One region of the Mesorhizobium sp. M0659 genome, then DNA from elsewhere that is predicted to be linked to it. Evidence: predicted binding sites of a transcription regulator. Region 1 holds the regulator's gene; each other region holds the start of a gene.
What was found. The regulator LexA, encoded in region 1, represses DNA repair genes until DNA is damaged. The targets are predictions, from matches to a motif close to TGTTCNNNNTGTGTTCNG.

Region 1 (7,736 bases):
TCCTGGAGGTGACGCCCGACGACATCTTCGTCGGCTCCCCGCCCCTTGCCTTTACCTTCGGTCTTGGCGGGCTCGCCATCTTCCCGCTGCGTTTCGGCGCCGCGGCGACGTTGCTGGAACAGGCGACGCCACCCAACATGATCCACATCATCGAGACCTACAAAGCGACCATTTCCTTCACCGCTCCAACCGCCTATCGGGCCATGCTCAAGGCCATGGATCAAGGCGCTGACCTGTCCTCGCTGCGCGTCGCGGTTTCGGCGGGCGAGACGCTGCCGGCGCCTGTCTTCGAGGAATGGACTGAGAAGACCGGCAAGCCGATCCTCGATGGGATCGGCGCCACCGAGATGCTGCATATCTTCATCTCCAACCGCTTCGACGACATGAAGCCGGCCTCCACAGGCAAACCCGTCGGCGGCTATCAGGCACGCATCGTCGATGACGAGATGCGGGAGTTGCCGCGCGGCTCTACTGGCCGGCTGGCGGTGCGCGGCCCGACCGGCTGCCGCTACATGGCCGATGCCAGGCAAAAGGACTATGTCCGCGACGGCTGGAATCTCACCGGCGATACGTTCACGCAGGACGAGGATGGCTTCTTCCACTTCGCCGCGCGTTCCGACGACATGATCGTCAGCGCCGGCTACAACATCGCCGGCCCCGAGGTCGAAGCGGCGCTGCTCTCGCATCCCGACGTCGCCGAATGCGCGGTGACCGGCGCCGAGGACGGTGAACGCGGCCAGATCGTCGAGGCGCATATCGTGCTTGTGCAAGGTGTTTCGCCGGACGCATTGACCGTCAAACGCCTGCAGGACCACGTCAAGGCAACGATCGCGCCCTACAAATATCCGCGTTCGGTGAAGTTCATCGACGCCTTGCCCAAAACCCAGACCGGCAAGATCCAGCGCTTCCGGTTGCGCGCGGAGAAGAGCAATTGATTAAGCCGCACGATCCGGCGTCCGATGGCGCGCAGATGTCGTTCAAGGAGCGGATGTCCTACAGCGACTATCTGCAGCTGGACAAGGTGCTCGATGCGCAGGCGCCGCTGTCTTCGGCCCATGACGAGATGCTGTTCATCATCCAGCATCAGACATCGGAATTGTGGATGAAGCTCGCTTTACACGAGATCGGCGCCGCGATCCGCTCTATCCGCGCCGACCGCCTCGAACCGAGCTTCAAGATGCTGTCTCGCGTCGCGCGCATCTTCGAGCAGCTCAACAATGCCTGGGACGTGCTGCGCACGATGACGCCAAGCGAATACACCGAGTTTCGCGACGCGCTCGGCCAATCCTCGGGCTTCCAGTCGTGGCAGTACCGCGCTATCGAGTTCATGGCCGGCAACCGCAACCTTGCCATGCTCGGGCCGCACAAGCACCGGCCCGACCTTACGGACAGGCTGGAAGCCATCCTGGCCACGCCGTCGCTCTATGATGAGGCGCTTCTGCTTTTGGCGCGCAATGGCTTCGACATCGGCGCCGACGCCAGTCGCACGGACTGGCGCGAGACGCGCGTCGAGAACGAAGAAGTGCTGGCTGCCTGGCAAACCGTCTACCGCGACCCGCAGCGCTACTGGATGCTCTACGAACTGGCCGAGAAGCTGGTCGACTTCGAGGATTATTTCCGCCGCTGGCGCTTCAACCACGTCACCACGGTCGAGCGCATCATCGGCTTGAAGCGCGGCACGGGCGGCACCTCAGGCGCCTCCTATCTGAAGAAGATGCTGGAGGTCGTGCTGTTTCCGGAGCTCTGGACGGTCCGCACCCGGCTCTAGAGCATTTCACCGTTTAACGGAAACGGCGAAATGCTCTAGCTCTTTGATTGACGCAATTTCGGACGGAAAACCGCTTCACACTTCCTGAAATTGCTCTAGTTTCTCACGTAACCGCGGTCTTCACCGCGAAGCGGGCGTCCTGCCAGGCGCCGGTGCGCAAAATATCCTCCAGCGCTTCGACCGCCTGCCAGACATCGCCATAACCGACATAGAGCGGCGTGAAGCCGAAACGGATGGTCGACGGCGCCCGAAAATCGCCGATCACGCCGCGCTCGATCAGCGCCCGCATCACCTGGTAGCCATGCGGGTGGAGGAACGACACCTGGCTGCCGCGCTGGCTGCCGTCGCGCGGGCTTTCGAGTTCAAGGCCGTAGGCGCCGCATCTGGCTTCGACGAGCTGGATAAACAGGTCGGTCAGTGCGATGCTTTTTCTGCGCACCGCCGCCATGTCGACGTCGTTCCAGATATCGAGCGCGCCCTTGAGCGCCCGCATCGACAGCACCGGCTGCGTTCCGCACAGGAAGCGGCGGATCCCGCTGCCGACGGCAAAGCCCTGCTCGAAGGCAAAGGGCCGCGCATGGCCCCACCAGCCGCTGAGCGGCTGCCTGATATCACCATGGTGGCGCTCGGCCGCGTAGATGAAGGCCGGCGAGCCCGGGCCGCCATTGAGGTATTTGTAGGTGCAGCCGACAGCGAAATCGGCATTGGCACGGTCGAGTTCGACCGGCAAGGCGCCGGCGGTGTGGCAGAGGTCCCAGATGATCAGCGCGCCGGCGTCATGTGCCTTGCGCGTCAGCGCCGCCATGTCGCGCAACTGGCCGGATTTGTAGTTTACGTGGTTGACCAGGATGACGGCAACGCTGTCGTCGATCAGCTCCTCGATTGCGGCCGCGTCGACGCCCTCCAGCCGCAGCCGCGTTCCCGGCCGGGTCGAGGCGACGCCTTCGGCCATGTAGAGGTCGGTCGGGAAACTGTCGCCCTCGGCAACGATGACCGACCGATTCGGCCGCATGCCGAGCGCGGCGTGCAGCAGCTTGTAGATGTTGATCGAGGTTGTGTCGCAGACCACCGTCTGCCCGTCAGCCGCGCCGATCAGTCGTCCGAGCTGATCTCCCAGTTCCACCGGCATGTTGAACCAGCCAGCCGTGTTCCAGGCGCGAATGAGGTCCTGCGCCCATTCCTGCGTGGCGGCCTGTTGCAATTCGCTGAAGACGGCTGGTGACGCGGCACCCAGCGAATTGCCGTCGAGATAAATCACGCCTTGCGGCAAGACAAAGCGTTCACGCATGGAGCGCAGCGGATCGGCGGCATCCATTGCTTCGATTGTAGCGAGATCGGGTGTCGTGCTCATGATCCGGCGCCCTTCCATGGACAAACGCGCGCGGCGGAGCCTGCCGCCCAAACATGCCGGCGATCTTGAGTGGTCGCCCTTGAGCTGTCAAACATTATATAATTCACCCATTGAAAGACTTTGATATATAATGATCCGCCGAGCGTTTATGTCTGATGGATCACGATGCTGGATGACGAGCAGACCTCGAAGACGGAAGTGGCCTATCGCCTGCTCAGGCGCGATATTCTTGCGACCCGGCTGGCGCCTGCCGCGCCGTTGAAGCTGAGCACGCTGCGCAACACCTACGGCATCGGCTGGACGCCGTTGCGCGAGGCGCTGTCGCGGCTGGATGCGGAACGGCTTGTGACCGCCATCAGCAACCGTGGGTTTGCGGTCGCTCCCGTCTCTCGGGCGGAGCTCGAGGATCTGGCGCGTGCGCGGCTGGTGGTCGAACTGCCCCTGCTGGTGGAATCGGTCGAGAAGGGCGACCGCGAGTGGGAAGACGCGGTCGTTGCAGCCCACTATCGTCTCTCACGGTGCGGGTCTGTTCTCGACGATCCATCGGATGATGCGGTCGACGCGTGGTACGAAAAACACGATGCCTTCCATGCGGCGCTGCTCAGTGCCGCGACATCCAGTTGGCTGCTGCGCTTCAATGCGACGATTTCCGACCAATTGCATCGCCATCACCGCTTTCTGGGTCTGGCCCCGACGCTGCGCGCCGCCGCCGGCCGCACGGATGGACACCGGAAGGCCGTGGCGGCCCTGCGCGACGCCGTCGCGATCGAACACCATACCGCCCTGATGGAAGCGGCCCTCGATCGCGACGTCGAACGTGCGAAAACTCTGATGACCGCTCACATCGGCTACACGATGCAGGTCTATGCCCAGAGTGAACCCGGCGCGGATGCTGCGCAGCCCCGTCCGAAAAGGAAGCGGCGATCGTAGCCGACGACGCAGGGCACTTTGTCTTCGTTTCACCCCGTTGCCGGCCAACGACTACGAGCGCCGCTCGCGGTGCCGAACGTTACGCTGAACAAAACGTCAACACATTCATTAAACTTTAAAAGGTTGCGGAACACAACTGGAACAGATAGTGTTTGTTCTGGGTTTGTTTTTTTGATTCTGGTTTCAGAACCCCTGGGGGCCGCGATGCTGACGCGCAAACAACATGAGCTTCTGATGTTCATCCATGAACGCCTGAAGGAGAGCGGAATCCCGCCGTCCTTCGACGAGATGAAGGAAGCGCTTGACCTCGCCTCCAAGTCCGGCATCCACCGCCTGATCACGGCGCTTGAGGAGCGCGGTTTCATTCGCCGGCTGCCGAACCGGGCGCGCGCGCTGGAAGTGCTGCGGCTGCCCGACTCGATCGCACCAGGCCTCAATGCGGCGAGGAAGTTTTCGCCGAGCGTCATTCAGGGCAGTCTTGGTCAAACCGGCCAAGGGCAAGGCGGCCAAGGACAAGGCGCGATGGGCCAAGGCGGTCTCGGCCGCCAGATCAAGCCGGGCTCGCCGTCGCGTTCGATGTCGGCCGGCAATGACGATGCCGTTTCCGCGATTTCAATCCCGGTTATGGGACGCATCGCCGCCGGCGTGCCGATCGACGCCATCCAGCATCAGACCCATTCGATCTCGGTGCCGCCCGATATGATCATGGGCGGCGAACACTACGCGCTCGAGGTCAAGGGCGATTCGATGATCGAGGCCGGCATTTTCGATGGCGACACGGTCATCATCCGCAATGCCGACACAGCCAGCCCCGGCGAGATCGTGGTGGCGTTGGTCGACGATGAGGAAGCGACCCTGAAACGCTTCCGCCGCAAGGGCGCCTCGATCGCCCTGGAAGCCGCCAACCCGGCCTACGAGACCCGCATTTTTGGACCGGACAGGGTGAAGGTGCAGGGCAAGCTTGTCGGATTGATCCGGCGCTACTGAGCCGGCTTGGGTTTGTACTTTTCACGCTGGTTGTAGGGCGGCAGGCCGCGCGCTTCGCGGGAGAAGCGGCGTTGCTCGTGCCAGGGGCGATACGGCTTGTCGACGGCGAAGCGGATGGTTGGCGCTGCAGCTGCCGATTGCGGATCGAAGAAGACGGCGGCGCTGCCGTCGCGGGCCAGCTGTTTCTTCGTCACGACCAGCACCAGCGGGTCGCGGCACGGATTGTAGGCGGTGGCGTCATCGATGACGATCAGGCTCGCGAAGGCACAGGCCGGCCGCGCCGTCTTGCGGTCTTTCGCAAGCGCTACAATGGCTCCGGAAGGGTGCCGGGCGATACAGAGATCGCCGGTGCAATAGAAGGGCGAGCCGGGCGGCAGATCGAGCGGATCGAGATCGAACCGCGTATCTGTTGACTCGAAAATCTCAGGTGGGATAATGGTTTCGGCCCGCAGCGCCCGTTTCCAATTGTCCGTGGTGAATTCGTTGGAGCGTTCGCGGTTGAGGGCGAGTTCGCCGCCACCGGTCGGCATGGCCACCAGATGCGCATCCTCGGATATGAGCACGTCGGGCGTAAGCACCTGCGGCACCGTCAACAGGCCGGCCAGCGCGAAAGGCACGGCCGCCAACCTGAGCCAGGTGGTGGCCATGGTGGCGATGACGAGGGCGACCGCCACCAACAGCACCGAGCGGATGGAGATCAGCCCGACGGCGTCGACCGGCGAGCGCTCGGAAATCCAGGCCGATATAGCGATCATCGCCATCAGACCCTTGCCCATCACATAGAGGAACGGCCCGTCGGCGCCGAACGGCATCGCCAGTGCGCTGAGCACGGCAAAAGGCATGACGATCAACGAAACAATCGGCATCACGGCCAGATTGGCGATCAGGCTGAGCGGCGACACACGCTGAAAATGCCAGATGGCGAACAGCAAGGTTGCACTGCCGGCGATGATCGAGGTCATGGCGAGGCCGCCCATGGCCAGCGCGAATTTTCGCGACAGGAAGCCGACGAAGGAGCGCTTTGCCGGCGGCGTTCTCACCTTGTCGGCGCGGTAATCGGCCCAGCCGGCATAGGCGCCGACAAGGGCGGCGGTGGCAGCAAACGACATCTGGAAGCTGGGACCGACCACCTCGTGCGGCGACACCAGGATGACGGCAATGGCGGAGATCGCCAGATTGCGCATGGTGAGTGCGGCGCGATCAAACAGCACGGCGACAAGCATGACCGCCAGCATGATGAAGCTGCGCTCGGCGGCAACCACGACGCCTGAAATGACGAGATAGGCGGCGATGGAGACGAGTGCTGCCACTGCTGCATATTTCTTGACTGGGCGGCGCGAAGAGAAATCGGGAAACAGCGCAAAGGCGCCACGCAGCAACGCCATGATGGTGCCGGCAACCAGCGCCATGTGCAGGCCGGAGATGGAGATGATGTGGTAGATGCCGGTGCGCCGCATCGCTTCGTTGACCTCGTCCGGGATGCCGGCGCGCACCCCGACAATCAACGCCGCGGCAATCTCGCCTTCGGCGCCGCCGATTTTGCCCCTGATATGGTCGGCAATGTTTTCGCGCGCGTTCTCGATTGCCGAGGAGAGCCGCGCGGTCAGCGGCGGCGGTCCCTGCGTAGCAATGGTTTTCGGATTGCCGAGAAAGAAGCCGCTGCCGCCGATACCGGTGAAATAGCTGTCGAAGGAGAAATCGTAGCTCTCCGGCCGCACCGGACCGGTCGGCGGCAACAGCCTGGCATAGCCGGTGATCAGGGAGCCGGCGGTCATATCGGCGGGAACGGTCCGCGCCGAGAGCCTGACCCGCTCCGGGGCATAGCGCAGCTCGGGGTAAGCGGTCGAAACCACATCGAGCGTCAGCCTGATGCGGCCGCTTTCCATCTGTTCGAGACTGACGACGCGGCCGGTCAGCCGTGTCTGAATCTCGGAGCCGAGCATCTGCGTTCCGGCGCGCCAAGTCTCGACTTTGGCGGCGACGACGCCGAGCGCGCACAGCATCGCGGCCATGCAGAACAGATGCGTCCTCGGCCGCGATCGCGTGGCGAGGGCGCAACATGTCGCCAGCACCACAATGGCGATTGGCTGCGCAAAGCCGGGCTCGCCGGCCAGCGAGAAATAAATGATGACGCCGGCCGCCAGGAAAACCGGCACCAGCAGGAAGGCGACGCCCCGGTCGAGCTCCGTGTTGGCGGCCACGGCAAGGCTGCGGCGGAGCGCGGGCCATGACGGACGGCGAAGCCGTCTGCGCAGACGGGCGATAGATCCGGGCGCTGTGACTTGCGCCGGCAACGCGTGACCGGGCAGCGCAGGCGCGACGCCGGGATGCGGCTCAGGCAGCGCGAGGGGCAGCGGCTCGGCATAGGGACTATCGGCAAACAGCGAGCGTTCGCTGACGCTTGCCTCGGCGCCTTCGCCTTCCTTCGTGCCCCGGCCACGTCCAGCCATCGGGTCTGCCCCTTGCGCCCCAGACCCCTATGCTACATGAACGCGCAAAGCGCGAAAGTCCGCGTGATCACGTCCACCGCGCCGGAATCGACCATCACCTGGCAAGGACGCTCAATCCTCAATCATATCCTGGCCCTCCGCTCTCAGGCGAGCAAGCCCATCGTGCATTGCCTTCAATTGTTCCGGTGTATGACCCTGCCATTCACCGAGTTCACCCAGGATGAGCAACGGATCACGGGAGCGGTAGGAT
Region 2 (7,736 bases), on a different contig from region 1:
GCCAAACACAAGGAATTGCGCTGCCCGTCGCAGGCGCAATTCGTCAGGTTGAGAGGCTCGGGCGCGCCTGAACGGCGGGCGCCAAGGATGGCCCGGCCAGCTAATTCCGGCCTTGCTTTATTTCGACTGGCCTTGTTTCAACTTGGCCTTATTTCGATTTGGCTTTGCCGGACTTTGCGGCGGCAGGCTTCGCTGCCTTTGACTTGGCGGCTGCCTTGGCGGGCTTGGCGTCAGCTTTCTTCGCCGCCTTTTTTGGCTTGGCGACCGCGCCATCGACTTCAGCCGTGGCCTGCTCCCAGTGTTCCTGATGCGCGCCTTCAGGCCGGCCGGCCTTTTCCCAAATCTCGTGCGCGCGCTGGCGAATGCGGTCCTGTTTGTCGTCCGTCACTTAAGCCTCCGTGGTTGGGTCCGGTCGGTTGGTCCAGATTCCACGAAAACATTAGCCGAAAATTCGGCCGGCGTCTTGAGTGACGAGACATCTCAGCGCGGGTCGGAAATCACCGCAACGCCGAGCAGCGCCGCTTTCTTGACGATCAGCCCCGCGAGGTCGGCATCCGAACGATCGGTGCCGGTGCGCTCCCGCAGGAGCGCGATCGCTTCCTTCATCGATAACAGCGCCGTGTTGCGCTCGGCCAGCAACTTGTCGCAACACGCCGCAACATTGGCGGAGTTCGGGGTCTCGACATGCGGCAACATGGCAATTCTCCTTTCATCATGTTCGTCATTCGGCCCTGCCGCCCTTTTGGGAAGAACGACAGGGCCGTATCACCGATGAATGGTTAGGTTGTCGAGCGTTACTCGACCACCTCGACAATCCTGCGCGTGCTGGGGTCGACCAACACGGTATGGTTGTCGACGACGGCGTATCTGTACTGAACGTCGGGAACCTCCTGCAGCTCGACAGTGTCAGGCAAGGCAGTGCCGACATTCAATTCGACGCCGAGCAGATTGACCGAGGCAAGCGGATGTTTCTTTACGTACTGGTGCACGACCGTGCGCTGTTCCGGGGTGATGATCACCTGCTGCTGTGCCGGCTGCGTGACGATGACCTCGTCGGCGGCGGCAATGCCGATACCAGCGATCATGGCGAGCCCGGCGACGGCGGGAATAAGGATGGTTTTCATCTTCGTCTCCTGTCGTTGTTGGCGAGCTCCGCCGTGTTCCCGCATGAGGCGAAAACAGCGCAGATCGAGGTGGCGGGCTCCTGGAGGCAAACGCAGCCGGTACGGTCTTGTTCCGCAAGCGGAGACTAAATTGATCGGCTTCCCGGTCATGCCAGCAGAACCCGCACCCGCAAGATTCGCATTGAAGCACAATCCCTCAGGAGACCTTCGACGTGGACGATGCACGGCTCCAAATTCCGGTGGCGATCGCGGCCGGCGCCGGCATTGATCCGGTGACCGCGTCGCCCGGCCAAGACCGGAACCGACCGCCTTCGTGCCACGCCGTGAAGTTTCAAGCAAAGGTCATTGCTTCGGCGGCTGCGCAGGCACCTCGCCAGGCTTGATCACCGGCGTCTTGCCCTGGTCCGGCGGCGGCTGCGTCATACCCTGGTCACCACTGGGCGGCGGCTGCAGCACGCCGCCGCAGGGACCGAGCGTGCTGGTCGATTCGCCACCGCCATTGGCGACCGGCGGCTTCCGAGCATCGTCCTGAGGCTGCGCCTGGCAAGGCGCGGCAGGGCCGTTCCGGTCGCCATTGTCCTGCGCAGCCGCCGGGTCGGCCAGCGCCAAGAGCAGCACGCATGGGATGAGGGGGAAAGTCTTCATGGTCCAGCTCCTCTGGATTCATCTCCTTGGCAAAACAGACTAGTCCTTGGCAAAGCAGACTGGCGGCAATTGGTTCCACGGAGATGGAGTGGTTGCCGGAACCTGACAGCCGGAAGTGAGTTCCACCTTCTCGACGCAAAGCCGCCCAGAGGAGGCAATCATGGAAGAACGAAACAGAAAACCCAATGACGAGGTCGAGGCGCCACCGAGCAAAAACGATGCCCGCGACACGATCGCCAATGACGAGGTGGAGGCGCCGACGCCGCGCCGGCAGGATTGGGATGCGCTGCGTGGCGCAACGGTCCTGCCCGACGGAGCAGATGAGGAAAGCCTGCCGGACACCACCGGAGTCGAGAAGGAAGGCGAACTGCCCGAGGAGGATGACGACAACCCCTACCAGGACAGTGACGATGCCTTGCCCGACGACGCCGAGGAAGCCGCCATTGGTCACGACCTGGCGAGGCGCGGCGGCCCGTTCGACGAGGTGTAAGGGCAGCGACCGCGGACTTTCGAGAGGTTTCCCGGGACGTCCACGCCGTCACCAGTTGGACCAAGGATGAGCTGAAGGCGATGCCGGAGCATCGCGATTGATATTTCGAAGGATCCGGCTGGTCTGATCCTTCGTTTAAGGCGCCTTGGCGGTTTGGTTAAATTTAGCCCTTGTGGTCAAGGGCCGGCGGCGACGCAATCTCGGCACGTTCGACAGCCGCGAGGCAGCCGAGAAGCACGAACGCGAAGCCCAATATCTCAAGCGCCGTTGAGGCCGCTCGCCTGAATCTTCAAAGTGCGCAAGATATCCCCGCCGCGGGCGGCGCAGACACGCTCCAGCATCGCAACGCTGCGAACCGGGCCATCGCCCGCCGGCACTTGAGTGCCGACGGGCTCTGACCTTCAGTTCGACCCGGGATCGCCGAGCGCCTCGGTGACGAAGGACGCCGCGATCAGGTCGTCGGCGTCGAGGCGTAGGGAGCCTTCGACACCCCCCATGATGGCCGCGACCTTCTGGAAGGTCTGCATCTCGTGTTCAGTAACGCTGGCGTCTCGCATCCTGGCTTTCAGATCGGCGATGCGTCGGCCCAGTGAGGCCGACGTTCCGATTTCTCTGTTCGACATGGTGGCCTGCTCCTCCCCCAACCCATGCTGTGGACGTACTCAAGTCTGCCTATATATAAGGCAGCGCGAATACAGTCGCCGCAACGCGCGATATCTGGGAAGGTTCCGGCGCCAAATAGTCACGAAATAATACGTGGTGGGACTCGGGTATGTTAAGCGCCGACGCGGCGATAGACACCGCAGCCAGCGGCTGCGGCCATCGGCCTGGCCAACCCGTGTCGCGGGTCGCGAATGCGGGTCGGGACTTTGATCGCCGCGCGCGAACAGTCAGCGAGAGGCCGGAACCACGCCGGACACCGAGCGCGCCGTTTCGGGCGAAAACACCACGAAAGCAAAAACCAGAACGGCAGCGGCGATAATGACCGAGCCGCCGGCGACGATCGGTTCAAGCGCCGGGTTTCCCTGCAGCATCACATACAGCGCCGGCAGCATGATCACCAGGCCGAGTGTGTAGAGCCCGTAGTGGATCATGGCGATGCGACGCGCCGCCTTTTGCGGATTGAGCGCGTAGTAGCCGCCGAAGATGGCGCTCGTCACCCAACCGAGCAGATTGATATGCGCGTGCGCCGGAAAAGCGGCGTGGTCACCCGAGATCGCCATCTGCAGGCCGGCCGCAATCCCCAACATCAGGAACAAGATGGCAGTTTTGAAAAAGAGTTCTGAAACCCTCGGCATGTCATTTCTCCCCCTATGCGGTCTGCGACCGCTTGCGACCTGGAGAATACACCCACGCGCAGAACTTTTCCACGCCCCGGTTATGGGGCCATGCCTGCACAGCTTTTTGCACGCTGTTCGACTTTTCTGGCTGCCACAACCCGGCGCCGCCGCGCTACGGCGTCAGCAAGATGTCGGCGCCCGCTCGCTCGTCGAACACCACCGCGCAGCCGCGCCCCAGCGCCACTGCCGACAGCGCGTTGGCCACCGTCTCGTCCGGCGATACGAAATCACCGGTCAGCACTCGCAACTCCTCCACCGCCCTGGCCATTGACACGCAGTGCCCGGCAACGCGATCGCTCGTGCAGGCGTCAATGACGCTGACGAGGTCGATCATCTCGAACTGGCCCATACCGGCCTCCACAAAAACAGCGTCCCGTCGCGGATATGAACGCCGAGGCGAGAGACAATGTTCCGCAGGTCCGATGCCCAGGCGGAGCACTCGACAGCCCGACCTGGAACGGGCCGGCCGGCGACAACCGCTTCGCTTGACAATAGGCCCTGTTTGTTCTCTATTTGTTCGGCAAAAACGCCTCTCACAACAGACGCGGCTAATGCTGCAACGCCGCAAAGGGAACGGTCGGGATGGAGCCCACCATCCTGCATGCGGATCTCGACGCCTTCTACGCCTCGGTCGAGCAGCTGCTCGACCCGGCGCTCAGGGGCAAGCCGATCGCCGTCGGCGGCGGCGTCGTGCTTGCCGCTTCCTACGAAGCCAGGGCTTTCGGCGTGCGCGGCGGCATGCCCGGACGACGCGCGCGCGAGCTTTGCCCCGGACTGATCTTCGTCGGCGGCCATTTCGCCGACTATCAGCGGCTGGGCGACGCCGCCATCAAGGTGCTCGACGATTTCACGCCGCTGGTCGAGCGGATTTCCATCGATGAAGCCTTTGCCGATGTGGCCGGCTGCACGCATCTGTTCGGACCGCCGGCCGAGATCGCCGCCACGGTGCGTCGGCGCGTCCGGGCAGAGCTCGGCCTGCCGATCTCGATCGGCGTGGCGCGCACCAAGCATCTGGCCAAGATCGCCTCGCAGGTGGCCAAGCCCGACGGCCTAGTGGTGGTCGATCCGAACACCGAACTTGCCTTCCTGCATGATCTGCCGGTCGGCCTGATGTGGGGCGTCGGCCCGGCGACCAGAGCGCGGCTGGCCGAGATCGGCATCGAGACCATCGGCCAGTTGGCAAAGACGCATAGCGGGGCGCTGCGAAGGTTGCTCGGGCCCGCCGCCGGCGAAAAGCTGGCGTCGCTGGCATGGAACCGCGACCCGCGAAAGCTCGAAACCCACAGGCGGTCGCATTCCGCCGGCGCGCAGTCGGCGCTTGGCAGACGGCCGGCCGAAGCGCGTATCTTCGGACCCGTGCTGCTGCATCTGGCAGACCGGGTCGCCAGCCGGCTCAGGGCCAAATCACGGCCCGGGCGCACGGTGACGGTGCGCGTGCGTTTCGCCGATCTGCACGCCGTCACACGCTCGCTGACGCTCGATCAGCCGATTTCGGCAACCGCGATGCTGGCCGAAATCGCCGGGGAGCTGGTGCGCGGCGTGCTGGCCGCCAACCCTCGGGAGAAGACCATCTCGCTGCTGGCGATCTCGGTGTCGCAGCTGGAAGAAAGTGCCGAGCTGCAGCTGGAGCTGCCGCTCGGGCTTGCCGATGAAAAGCAGCGACCCGGCAGCAGGCAAGGCCTGGCGCGCTTTGGCGCCGACCGCGCCATCGACAAGATCCGCCAGCGCTTTGGCAGAGAGGCTGTCGGCTATGGCGCCGTGGCGCTGGAAGCCCGGCGCTCGGTTCCCGATGCCTTCCGCGAACTGGCGGAAAAGGAGCTTTGAGGGCCGCCGCGACGGCCAGGCCAATGCTTACGCCGCACCCGAAGATAGCGCTGCCCGCGCGATCGCTACTGAGGCGATCGATGCCGGGTTCCAGCGGATGGTCGATCCCTCGCTGCGGCTGTTCTTCGGGCTGCCCTTCGCGCATTCCGAAGCGATTGCCGACCAGGACCGCTCGGTGGCGCTGTCGCGCGACATCGGCCCGTCCGACCTGAAGCGGGCCGAACATCACCGCGACATCATCCGCCGTTTCGGACGTTTTCCGCACCGCAACCCGATCCTCGGCCGCGCCATGCACGCCCAAGAACAACGCTTTCTCGATGAAGGTGGATTTGCGGGTTAGAGCATGATCCCAAAAAGCGGGTCCGGTTTTTGGAAAAGATCATGCTGCAACAAAGGGTTAGATCATGATGAGATTGCAACCAAATCTCATCATGATCTAGTGCATCGGGACCAAGAAACCCGGGACGGGACGACGGCGCCGCGAAGGTTGACAGTGCCCATCCGTCTGGCATTATCGCGTAAGCTTGGAGGATTCACTATGAAGAAAACCTATTCGAAGCCTGTTCTGGTCAAAAAAGGCAAGCTTTCGCAGGTTACGGCGCTCGCCAATGGAGCGGGTTCCGGCCCGATCGAGTGAGGTCGTTGAGTCGGACTGTCGCCTGATCTGGCGGCCTCGCCTGACACTGGAGATGCGGCATGAAGAAGACCTATTCGAAGCCGGTGCTGGTCAAGAAGGGCAAGCTCTCGCAGGTTACAGCCGACAATGGTAACGGCTCCGGGCCGGTCGCAGTCTAGCAGCCGATTATCCGACGCCTCGTGCCGTCTGGCCGGGAACAGGGCTTTGGGTGCCCGACGTGGAGAGTGGAAAATGAAGAAAACCTATCTGAAACCGGTGCTGGTCAAAAAAGGCAAGCTCTCGCAGGTCACCGCGAACGGTGCTTCCAATCCGCGATAAACCCTTTCACCCCGATTGATCGCGACACGCTTCAGCGCACAACCACCAGATCGTCGAGCACGAGCTGCCAATAGTGGCTCGTGGAGAGGCGCACGCGCGTCACCGCCGCCAGCATCGGCGCATAGTGGACGGGCGCCAGTGCCGACAGGACGATCGTGTCGCTGGCGATCAGCCGGTCGCCAAGCCAGCTCTCGACCAGTGCGGTTTCGCCTTCGGACTTCAACCATGCCGCCGTCAGCATCACGGAATGGAACCCGAACGGTTTGTCGCTCGAGAATTCAGCCGGGTGTCCGCTGCTCGTATAGCAGACATGGTCTCCCGAGATATTGCCGTTGACGTAGCCTTCGCTGCCTTCGGTATGATCGCGCGCCAGTGCGTTCAGGTTGAACCAGGTCAACCCGGCATAACCGGACGGCACCTTGCGCAGGCCGCGCGTCGTGACATCGTCGAAACCGATGGCCTGCAAGGACGCGGCGCTGTCGACAGCCGCGTTCTCGGGCGACAGCAGGCCGAGCTCGGTCGGGTAGGCCGACAAGGCCAGTCGTCGTTCCATGCCACCGCCGGTGATTTCGATCGCGTCGGCGTCATCGGGCAGATCGAGACGGAAGCCAGCGCCAGCACTTAGCGGATGCACCGCCACCTCTTGCCCTTTCGCCATCACCGAGATGCTCGTCGAAACACCGTCCGCTACGCGGCCGCTGAGCCGGCGTATCGCAAACAGGCCGACCGGCTGCAGCATTGCTTCCGAGACCAGCCCGGTGGGCGAGCCCGGCAGCGGCCGGAGGTGCTGCGACTGGACCTCGTTGGCGCTGCTGGAGCGCCAGCCGGGCGGAACCGACACGGTGAAGCGGTAGCTGCCCGGCACATGGATGGGCGCGGCCCGACGTTTCGCCGACGCCAGGAAATTGGCAAAGCCGCCGCGGTTGCTCCGCGCCGCGGCGACGAAGCGGCCGTCGCCATCATGCAGTCTGACCATGATGCCGGCCATCGGGCGGTCGCCGAGCCCGTAGCGGCCGTCACGATCGGCATCGAAGTAGACAAAGGTCGAATGATTGAGCTTGCCGTGGTTGCCCGACCAGTCCCGGCGCACGGCGTAGTCGTTGGCCGGATCTTCACGAAGCCGGGCTCTGCGACGCGACCGCGCCAGCCGCCAGGCCAAAGCCGCAACGACAGCGGCGAGCCCGACAAGGAGTATTGCCTTGATCACGGACGGCTCAAGCAATGCTGTCAGCCCTGCTCATCTGGATCTCCTGCGCATACATCGATCCATATATCGATGCTGCAGGCGCTTGAGCAACCGGACACGGGACCGGCGGACCACGGCATCGGCGTCACATACCCATTTCAGGCACCTATTC
Region 3 (7,736 bases), on a different contig from region 1:
GCGCGTTATGCGATCAACGCCGCCAATGCCCGCTGGGGCTCGCTCTACGATGCGCTCTACGGCACCGACGCCATTGCCGAGACCGGTGGCGCCGAGAAGGGAAAAAGCTTCAACCCCGTGCGCGGCGCCAAGGTGGTTGCCTGGGCGAAGAGTTTTCTGGACGAGTCCGTGCCGCTCACCTCGGGCAAATGGGCCGGCGTGAACGGGCTGACGGTTTCGGGTGGCACCTTGCGGCTCGGCGCCGGCGCCGGCGGCACCACACTGGCCAACCCGAAACAATTTGCCGGCTACCGCGGCGACGGCGCCAACCCGGAAGCCATCCTGCTGGTCCAGAACGGCCTGCACATCGAGATCCTCATCGACCGCACCAACCAGATCGGCCGCACCGACCCGGCCGGCATTGCCGACGTGATCCTGGAATCGGCGCTGACCACCATTCAGGACTGCGAGGATTCGGTCGCGGCGGTGGATGCCGAGGACAAGGTCATCGTCTACCGCAACTGGCTCGGCCTGATGAAGGGCGATCTGGCGGAGGAAATCAGCAAGGGCGGCAAAACCTTCACGCGCAAGCTCAATCCGGACCGCGCCTGGACCGCGCCCAGTGGTGGCGCGCTGAGCTTGCCTGGCCGCTCGCTGATGCTGGTGCGAGACGTCGGTCACCTCATGACCAATCCGGCCATCCTCGACCGCGATGGCAACGAGGTGCCGGAAGGCATCTTGGATGCGGCGATGACGGCGCTGATCGCGCTGCACGATGTCGGCGCCAACGGGCGTCGGATGAATTCCCGCGCGGGCTCGATGTATGTGGTGAAGCCGAAGATGCATGGGCCGGAGGAAGTCGCCTTCGCAGTCGAGATTTTCGACCGCGTCGAAGCGCTGCTCGGTATGGCGGCAAACACCATCAAGATGGGCATCATGGACGAGGAGCGGCGCACCACCGTCAACCTCAAGGAGGCGATCCGCGCCGCCAAGGAACGCGTCGTGTTCATCAACACCGGCTTCCTCGACCGCACCGGCGACGAGATCCACACCTCGATGGAAGCCGGGCCGATGATCCGCAAGGGCGACATGAAGCAGGCCGCCTGGATCTCCGCCTATGAGGCGTGGAATGTCGATATCGGGCTCGAATGCGGGCTCGCCGGTCATGCCCAGATCGGCAAGGGCATGTGGGCGATGCCCGATCTGATGGCGGCGATGCTGGAACAGAAGATCGCGCATCCCAAGGCCGGCGCCAGCACCGCCTGGGTGCCGTCGCCGACGGCGGCGACGTTGCACGCCACGCACTATCACAAGGTCGATGTCCATGCCGTCCAGGCGGCGCTCAAGAGCCGGCCGAAGGCGAAGCTCGATGATATATTGTCGGTGCCGGTGGCGGTGCGGCCGAACTGGACCCCCGACGAGATCCAGCGCGAACTCGACAACAATGCGCAAGGTATTCTTGGCTATGTCGTGCGCTGGATCGACCAGGGCGTCGGCTGCTCGAAAGTGCCCGACATCAACGATGTCGGCCTGATGGAAGACCGCGCCACGCTGCGCATCTCCTCGCAGCACATCGCCAACTGGCTGCACCACAAGGTGTGCTCGCAGATCCAGGTGATGGATTCGCTGCGGCGCATGGCAGCGATCGTCGACCTCCAAAATGTCGGCGACCCGCTCTACCGCCCGATGGCCACCGATTTCGACAATTCCATCGCCTTCCACGCCGCCTGCGACCTGGTGTTTAGAGGCCGCGAACAGCCGAATGGCTATACGGAACCGGTGCTGCACGCACGGCGGCTGGAGCTGAAGGCGAAAGAGCGGGCGAATTAGCGCCTGCATTTCCCTCCCCCTTGAGGGGAGGGTGGCCCGAAGGGCCGGGTGGGGTCCTGCGTGAAGTGCGGCGACTCCCTTCGGACGACACTACAAGCAATGTCATTGCAGAGGCCCTTTCTCGGCTCGGCTCCAAAAAGATCGACCATTCTTCGGCGACCCCCACCCTGCCGCTTCGGGGCCACCTTCCCCTCAAGGAGGAGCGTTACGCCGCCTGCGCCACCCGCTCCGACATCATGCGGTAGGAAATCGCCTCGGCCAGGTGAATGCGGCCGACGGTTTCTCTCGCTTCGAGATCGGCCAGCGTGCGCGCCACTTTCAGCACCCGATGATAGGCGCGCGCGGAAAAGCCGAGCTTTTCGCTGGCGTCCTTCAACAGAGACAGGCCGGCGGCATCCGGCATCGCGATGTCCTCGATAACAGAAGGCGAGCAATGCGCGTTGGTGGTCGCGCTGGTCACGCCGAGCCGCTCGAACCGTTCGCGCTGGATGGTGCGGGCGCGCGCGACGCGCTGCGCAACGGCGGCACTTTTCTCCGCCCGATCCGGCCGGATCAGATCGGCGGCCGAAACCGCAGGCACCTCGATCCTGAGATCGATGCGGTCGAGCAGCGGGCCGGAAATGCGCGCCTGGTAGTCGGTGCGGCAGCGCTCACCGCGCAGGCAGCGATAGCCGGGCTCGCCGGCCATGCCGCAACGGCACGGGTTCATCGCCGCCACCAGCTGGATGCGCGCTGGATAGGTGACGCGGTGGTTGGCGCGCGCGATCATGCAGTCGCCGGTCTCCAGTGGCTGGCGCAGCGCATCCAAGGTCTGCGGCGTGAATTCGGGAAACTCGTCGAGGAACAGCACGCCGTTATGGGCAAGCGATACTTCGCCCGGCCGCGCCCTGATGCCGCCGCCGACCATTGCCGCCATCGAAGCCGAATGGTGCGGGGCGCGGAACGGCCGCCGGTCGGTGAGCTTGCCTTCGCCGAGCTCGCCGGCCACCGAGGCGATCATCGAGACTTCAAGAAGTTCCTTGGGCGCCAGTGGCGGCAGAATTGAAGGCAGCCTCTGCGCCAGCATCGATTTTCCCGAGCCGGGAGGCCCGACCATCAACAGATTGTGGCCGCCGGCCGCCGCCACTTCCAGCGCCCGCTTGGCGCTTTCCTGGCCCTTGATGTCTGAAAGGTCGGGCAGGTCGCGGGCCGAGACATGGATGCCGGGCTCGGGCCGCGACAGCACCTGCGTGCCGCGAAAATGATTGGCGATGGCAATCAGGCTGCGCGGCGCCAATATGTCGAAATCCTTGCCCGCCCAGGCCGCTTCCGGCCCGCAGCCGAACGGGCAGATCAGGCCCTTTCCCTCGGCATTGGCGCCGATCGCCGCCGGCAGCGCGCCGGCGACCGTGGCAATGGTGCCGTCGAGCGACAATTCTCCGAGCACGACATAGGAGGCCAGCATGTCGCCCGGAATGGCGCCGAGTGCAGCCATCAGGCCGAGCGCGATCGGCAGGTCGTAATGGCTCCCTTCCTTAGGAAGATCGGCAGGCGCCAGGTTGACCGTCACCTTCTTCGACGGCATCGACAGCCCCGACGCATGCAGTGCCGCCTGCACGCGCTCGCGGCTTTCGGCCACCGCCTTGTCGGCCAGCCCGACGATCTGCATGCCGACCTTGCCCGGCGCGATCATCACCTGGACATCGACCGGTACGGCCTCGATGCCCTGGAAAGCAACCGTGCGAACCCGCGCCACCATCTTGCTCTGCCCCCGGATATCGGCTCGCCTCGGCCTTGTGGTTCAGACCGCGAGCGACGTCAGGACAAGACAACCATAGATTTCAGGCCAAGGCAAGAACATTACAGGAACATGCATTCGTGGTGGCTGCAGCGCGCTGTGCCGGTTGCAAAAAAGGAAGATGGTCAAGCAAAATGGAACGGCTGCTCCGCCTCCTCGACCGCGTTTAACAAGGGCGACTAGGCCCTTCGGCGATCTGAGGGTGTTGCTTCTAAGCGGTGATGAAGGCATCGACCGAACCTGAAAGCGATCGATCGATCGCGACCTGCGGTGGAAGCCACTCCATGACAGGATATCTGAAAGGCCAAGGCAGGGCGATCCGGCGCGAAGAGCCGCTCTCCAGAAAAATCTCGTTTACAAGGTCTATGAACCGCCCGCGGTCTCGTTCGATTCGTTTCAAAGTTTGCGAACGAATGTAATCCCGGGGAATTCGTCGCTCCTTCAGCGCTAAGACAGCCTCCGCGATGGATCGAGGATCGGGTGGAACTGTGAGCGAATAGTCGTCATCCAGATAAAGGTCTCGGCCGCCATGGTTCGGCGTCGTGACCACTGGAAGGCCCGCGAGAAGATATTCCGTGCTGGCGAACATTGGTCCTTCCAGGTGAGAGAGACAGATTCCCACGGCTGCACGATTTAGATGCGTGTTCACCTGAGCCGGTGCCAATCGGACAGGCTTGCCGGTGCCGTCAAACTCGTTGATAAAGACGTGATGCGGCGCGAGCTCCCTATGCCGATTTATTCGCGCTCTTTCCGACTCCGTCGTGGAGGATCCGCTTGAATCTCGATAGAAGACAAATGCGCAACGCTGGATGCCAAGCGACAAGTCATGGCGCTTCCACGGAGCCAGCTGCGCATTGTAGATTGCATCAAATTCTACAGGGACGTCATCGAGAGGCCTGAATATGTGTTCGGAGGTTGTTGACGTCTTGTTGTGCAGGACGGCGGCCTCGCCGGACTGATTCAACAGATCAGCCTCGGCCTGAGTGTTGGATAGGAAGATTAGCGAGTGACGGGGGTTCTTGAGTCTATGCAGAACGGCATAGGTCCGGATGGTTTTGACGCTAGCACTGTTTTCGATGGACCAGGTTGGCGAGATGAGAAACCAGGCGCGGTGGCCGCGTGGAAGGAAAGGCATATGACTTGCTAATCCGAGCGGCGTACCGGACATTCCCGAATAGGATATGAACGGATCGTCCGACAGCAAACTGGCCTGAAGAGCAGGTTGCGACTTCGCGGAAGGGTGCCCTTTTCTGAGGTTGTGGCCATGACGCAGCATGGCTCTGACAATCTCGAATTTGGTAGGAGGGCGATACCCGTGCTGTAGGGTCAACATGCGGCAATTGCGATCTTGAGTGCGGAGAAAAACTCGCTTCGATAGAGAGAAATTTGGCAAAGAAACACCGCCATTTGATCGACGGAATATCTCAGGCGATCAAATCTGGTGTACGGAGAAGCGCCTCTTGAAAGAAAACATCGTCCCAAGCGGAGCTGGTTCTCACATCGCGCTACCAACCGTATCCGTTTGCGTAGGCTGTTTCAATCAAGAGGCATTCATCGACACTGCGATCCGATCCGTAGCGGCGCAGACATACACTGCGTTCGAATGCGTGGTGGTCGATGATTTTTCGACCGACGGTTCCCGCCGAAGGATTGAAGAGTGTCTGTCCCAGCTTGGCGACAGTCGTTTCCGCTTTCTGCCCCGACTGCAAAATGGCGGGCAGTTGACAGCAATGATGACCGGGCTTGACGCGACAGCCGGGCCCCTGATCTCCTTTCTTGACGGTGACGATGCTTGGCATCCTGACTTCATAGAATGCCATGTGAGAGCGCATCTCAGCCAAACCCGTATCGCGGCAATGTCGAGCTCCGATGAGGTGGTGATAGATACGGCCGGCAACCTGCTTGCGGGCGGTCATCCCGTATTCCACCTGAACGACCCGCGATCGATGCCGAAAATGAGCGGCTACCTGCATGTCGACACCGAAGCTGACCCGACATTATTATTTATTGATCGGGGTACCGTGGGTTGGTTTTGGTCAACCACATCGGGGATGATGTTTCGTCGAGCTCCGCTTGAAATCATGCGTCCATCCGATCCGGACGAAATAAGGATATGTGCCGATGGTTATATGGCTCGTGCCGCCCATATGATCGGCGGAACCGTGAGGATTGGGCGGGCTCTTGGCAGTTATCGGCTTCACGGCGGCAATGGCTGGGCGGACGGGCGCATCCTGGGTACCGGAGTTGGCCTCGGCAGGATGTCGCCTGATACTGAAATAGCGATACGGCGGGCACTGGCCAATCGTTGGTGCGAAGTGGCGCCGGGACTGGCGCATTTAATCTCCCGCCACTCAATGCGCAGGACCTTGGTCGACCTGATCGGACTGTCTGCGGCTTTTGCATTGCTGGAAAAGAACTCCGATGCGGGTTTTCTGCTGAAAGACTGGGCAACACCACAGCGAAAATTGCAGACCAGACTTATCGGTCTCCTTCCTCCGAAACTGAGGCCTCGGCGCTTCCGGGACATAGTTTGATTTGATGAGCCGCTTGCTCGGCAGTCTTACCCGATAAAGAGCATCTTTCGATGCTTCTCTGGACCCACCAAAGTCCTCCGTAGCAACGCACACTACGCGGCCAAATTCCGCCGCTTCGCCTCTACCGCGTCCCAGAACAGGCTGGCGATATCCGCGCCACCAAAGCGTTGCACTTCGCGCACGCCGGTTGGCGAGGTCACGTTGATCTCGGTCATGTAGTCGCCGATCACGTCGATGCCGACCAGGATGAAGCCGCGCTCTTTCAGCGACGGGCCGATGCGGGCGCAAATCTCGCGTTCGCGCTCCGTCAGCTCGGTCTTTTCGGCGCGGCCGCCGACATGCATGTTGGAGCGGGAATCGTGGTCGGCCGGCACGCGGTTGATGGCGCCGACCGCCTCGCCGTCGATCAGGATGATGCGCTTGTCGCCCTTGCGCACATCCTTCAGATAGCGCTGGACGATATACGGCTCGCGTGACAGCTGGGCGAACATTTCGAGCAGTGAGGCGAGGTTGCGATCGTCTCCCTTGAGATGGAAGATGCCGGCGCCGCCATTGCCATAGAGCGGCTTGACGATGATGTCGCCGAATTCCTTGCGGAAGGCCGCGACCTCCTGGGGATCCTTGGTGATCAGCGTTTCGGGCATCAGATCGGGGAATTCGGTGACGAAGATCTTTTCCGGGCTGTTGCGCACCCAGGCCGGGTCGTTGACGACCAGTGTCTTCGGGTGAATGCGCTCCAGAATATGCGTGGTGGTGATGTAATTCATGTCGAAGGGCGGATCCTGGCGCAGCAGGATCACATCCATCTCCGACAGGTCGGTGCGCACCTTGTCGCCCAGCGAAAAATGATTGCCCTTCTCGTCGCGGAGCTTCATCTCCTCGATGCGGGCAAACACCTTGCCGCCCAGCATCGACAGCCGGTCCGGCGTGTAGTGGAACAGCTGGTGCCCGCGCCGCTGCGCCTCCAGCGACAGCGCAAACGACGTGTCGCCGGCGATCGAGACGGTGGAGACATGGTCCATCTGGACGGCGATCTTCAGGGTCATCTTTTGGTCTCCAGCGGGTCGAGCAAGTCCAGGAAAAGTGCGTAGCGGTTTTCCGTCCGGAATTGCGGCAAGGCAAGTCGCCGATATACGGAACTTGGCGGCTTCTGCCAATCGCGCTTGCTTGGCCCAGACCCCCTAACAGTCGAAGACCAGCCGGGAGTAACCGAGGAACGACAGCGCCATCGCTACCAGCGAGGCGATCGCAAGTGCCGCCAGCGGCGGCATTGCCGGCAGCGCGAACAGGATGGCGCAGTAGACGAGATAGTTGACGATGCTGGTGGCGATGCCGACGCCGCCATAGCGCGCACCCTCGCTAGCCACGCCGCGGCTCGACGGCGAAAAGGTCAGGTGCCGGTTGATCTGCCAGGTGACGCACAGCGCAAAGCCGATCGACAGGACACGGGCGACGAAGGGACCGAGCGGCGTCACCGCCAAGAGCAGCCAGAGCGCCGCGGCATCGGCGACGAAACCAACGCCGCCGGCCAGGACGAAGCGGACGAGCCGGCTCACGGCCTCAGGCGGCCCGGGGCGTCTTGCCCGGTTCGGCCTTCGGGATTTCACCAGTGCGTT

Region 2: the regulator LexA is predicted to act here: its motif matches at 4,103-4,120, upstream of dinB (DNA polymerase IV).
Region 3: the regulator LexA is predicted to act here: its motif matches at 3,642-3,659, upstream of NKI31_RS21535 (YifB family Mg chelatase-like AAA ATPase).

Annotation. Positions count from the first base shown of each region.
Region 1 is NZ_JAMYPY010000022.1:53,173-60,908, forward strand. It holds gene NKI31_RS26475 (AMP-binding protein) at 1-935, shown strand, start outside; gene kynA (tryptophan 2,3-dioxygenase) at 932-1,768, shown strand; gene kynU (kynureninase) at 1,872-3,119, opposite strand; gene NKI31_RS26490 (GntR family transcriptional regulator) at 3,285-4,049, shown strand; gene lexA (transcriptional repressor LexA) at 4,254-5,036, shown strand; gene NKI31_RS26500 (ComEC/Rec2 family competence protein) at 5,030-7,486, opposite strand; gene arr (NAD(+)--rifampin ADP-ribosyltransferase) at 7,598-7,736, opposite strand, start outside.
Region 2 is NZ_JAMYPY010000025.1:39,220-46,955, forward strand. It holds gene NKI31_RS27495 (DUF2934 domain-containing protein) at 149-388, opposite strand; gene NKI31_RS27500 (hypothetical protein) at 481-696, opposite strand; gene NKI31_RS27505 (DUF1236 domain-containing protein) at 795-1,124, opposite strand; gene NKI31_RS27510 (hypothetical protein) at 1,467-1,769, opposite strand; gene NKI31_RS27515 (hypothetical protein) at 1,930-2,259, shown strand; partial or broken gene NKI31_RS31875 (PRC-barrel domain containing protein) at 2,226-2,360, shown strand; gene NKI31_RS27525 (hypothetical protein) at 2,661-2,882, opposite strand; gene NKI31_RS27530 (heme-copper oxidase family protein) at 3,150-3,557, opposite strand; gene NKI31_RS27535 (hypothetical protein) at 3,712-3,948, opposite strand; gene dinB (DNA polymerase IV) at 4,182-5,423, shown strand; gene NKI31_RS27545 (DUF924 family protein) at 5,389-5,763, shown strand; gene NKI31_RS27550 (hypothetical protein) at 5,962-6,060, shown strand; gene NKI31_RS27555 (hypothetical protein) at 6,120-6,218, shown strand; gene NKI31_RS27560 (hypothetical protein) at 6,410-7,585, opposite strand; gene NKI31_RS27565 (EamA family transporter) at 7,731-7,736, opposite strand, start outside.
Region 3 is NZ_JAMYPY010000014.1:66,532-74,267, reverse strand. It holds gene NKI31_RS21540 (malate synthase G) at 1-1,809, shown strand, start outside; gene NKI31_RS21535 (YifB family Mg chelatase-like AAA ATPase) at 2,015-3,547, opposite strand; gene NKI31_RS21530 (glycosyltransferase) at 3,798-4,862, opposite strand; gene NKI31_RS21525 (glycosyltransferase family 2 protein) at 5,047-6,120, shown strand; gene gshB (glutathione synthase) at 6,213-7,166, opposite strand; gene NKI31_RS21515 (GtrA family protein) at 7,302-7,676, opposite strand; gene NKI31_RS21510 (glycosyltransferase) at 7,681-7,736, opposite strand, start outside.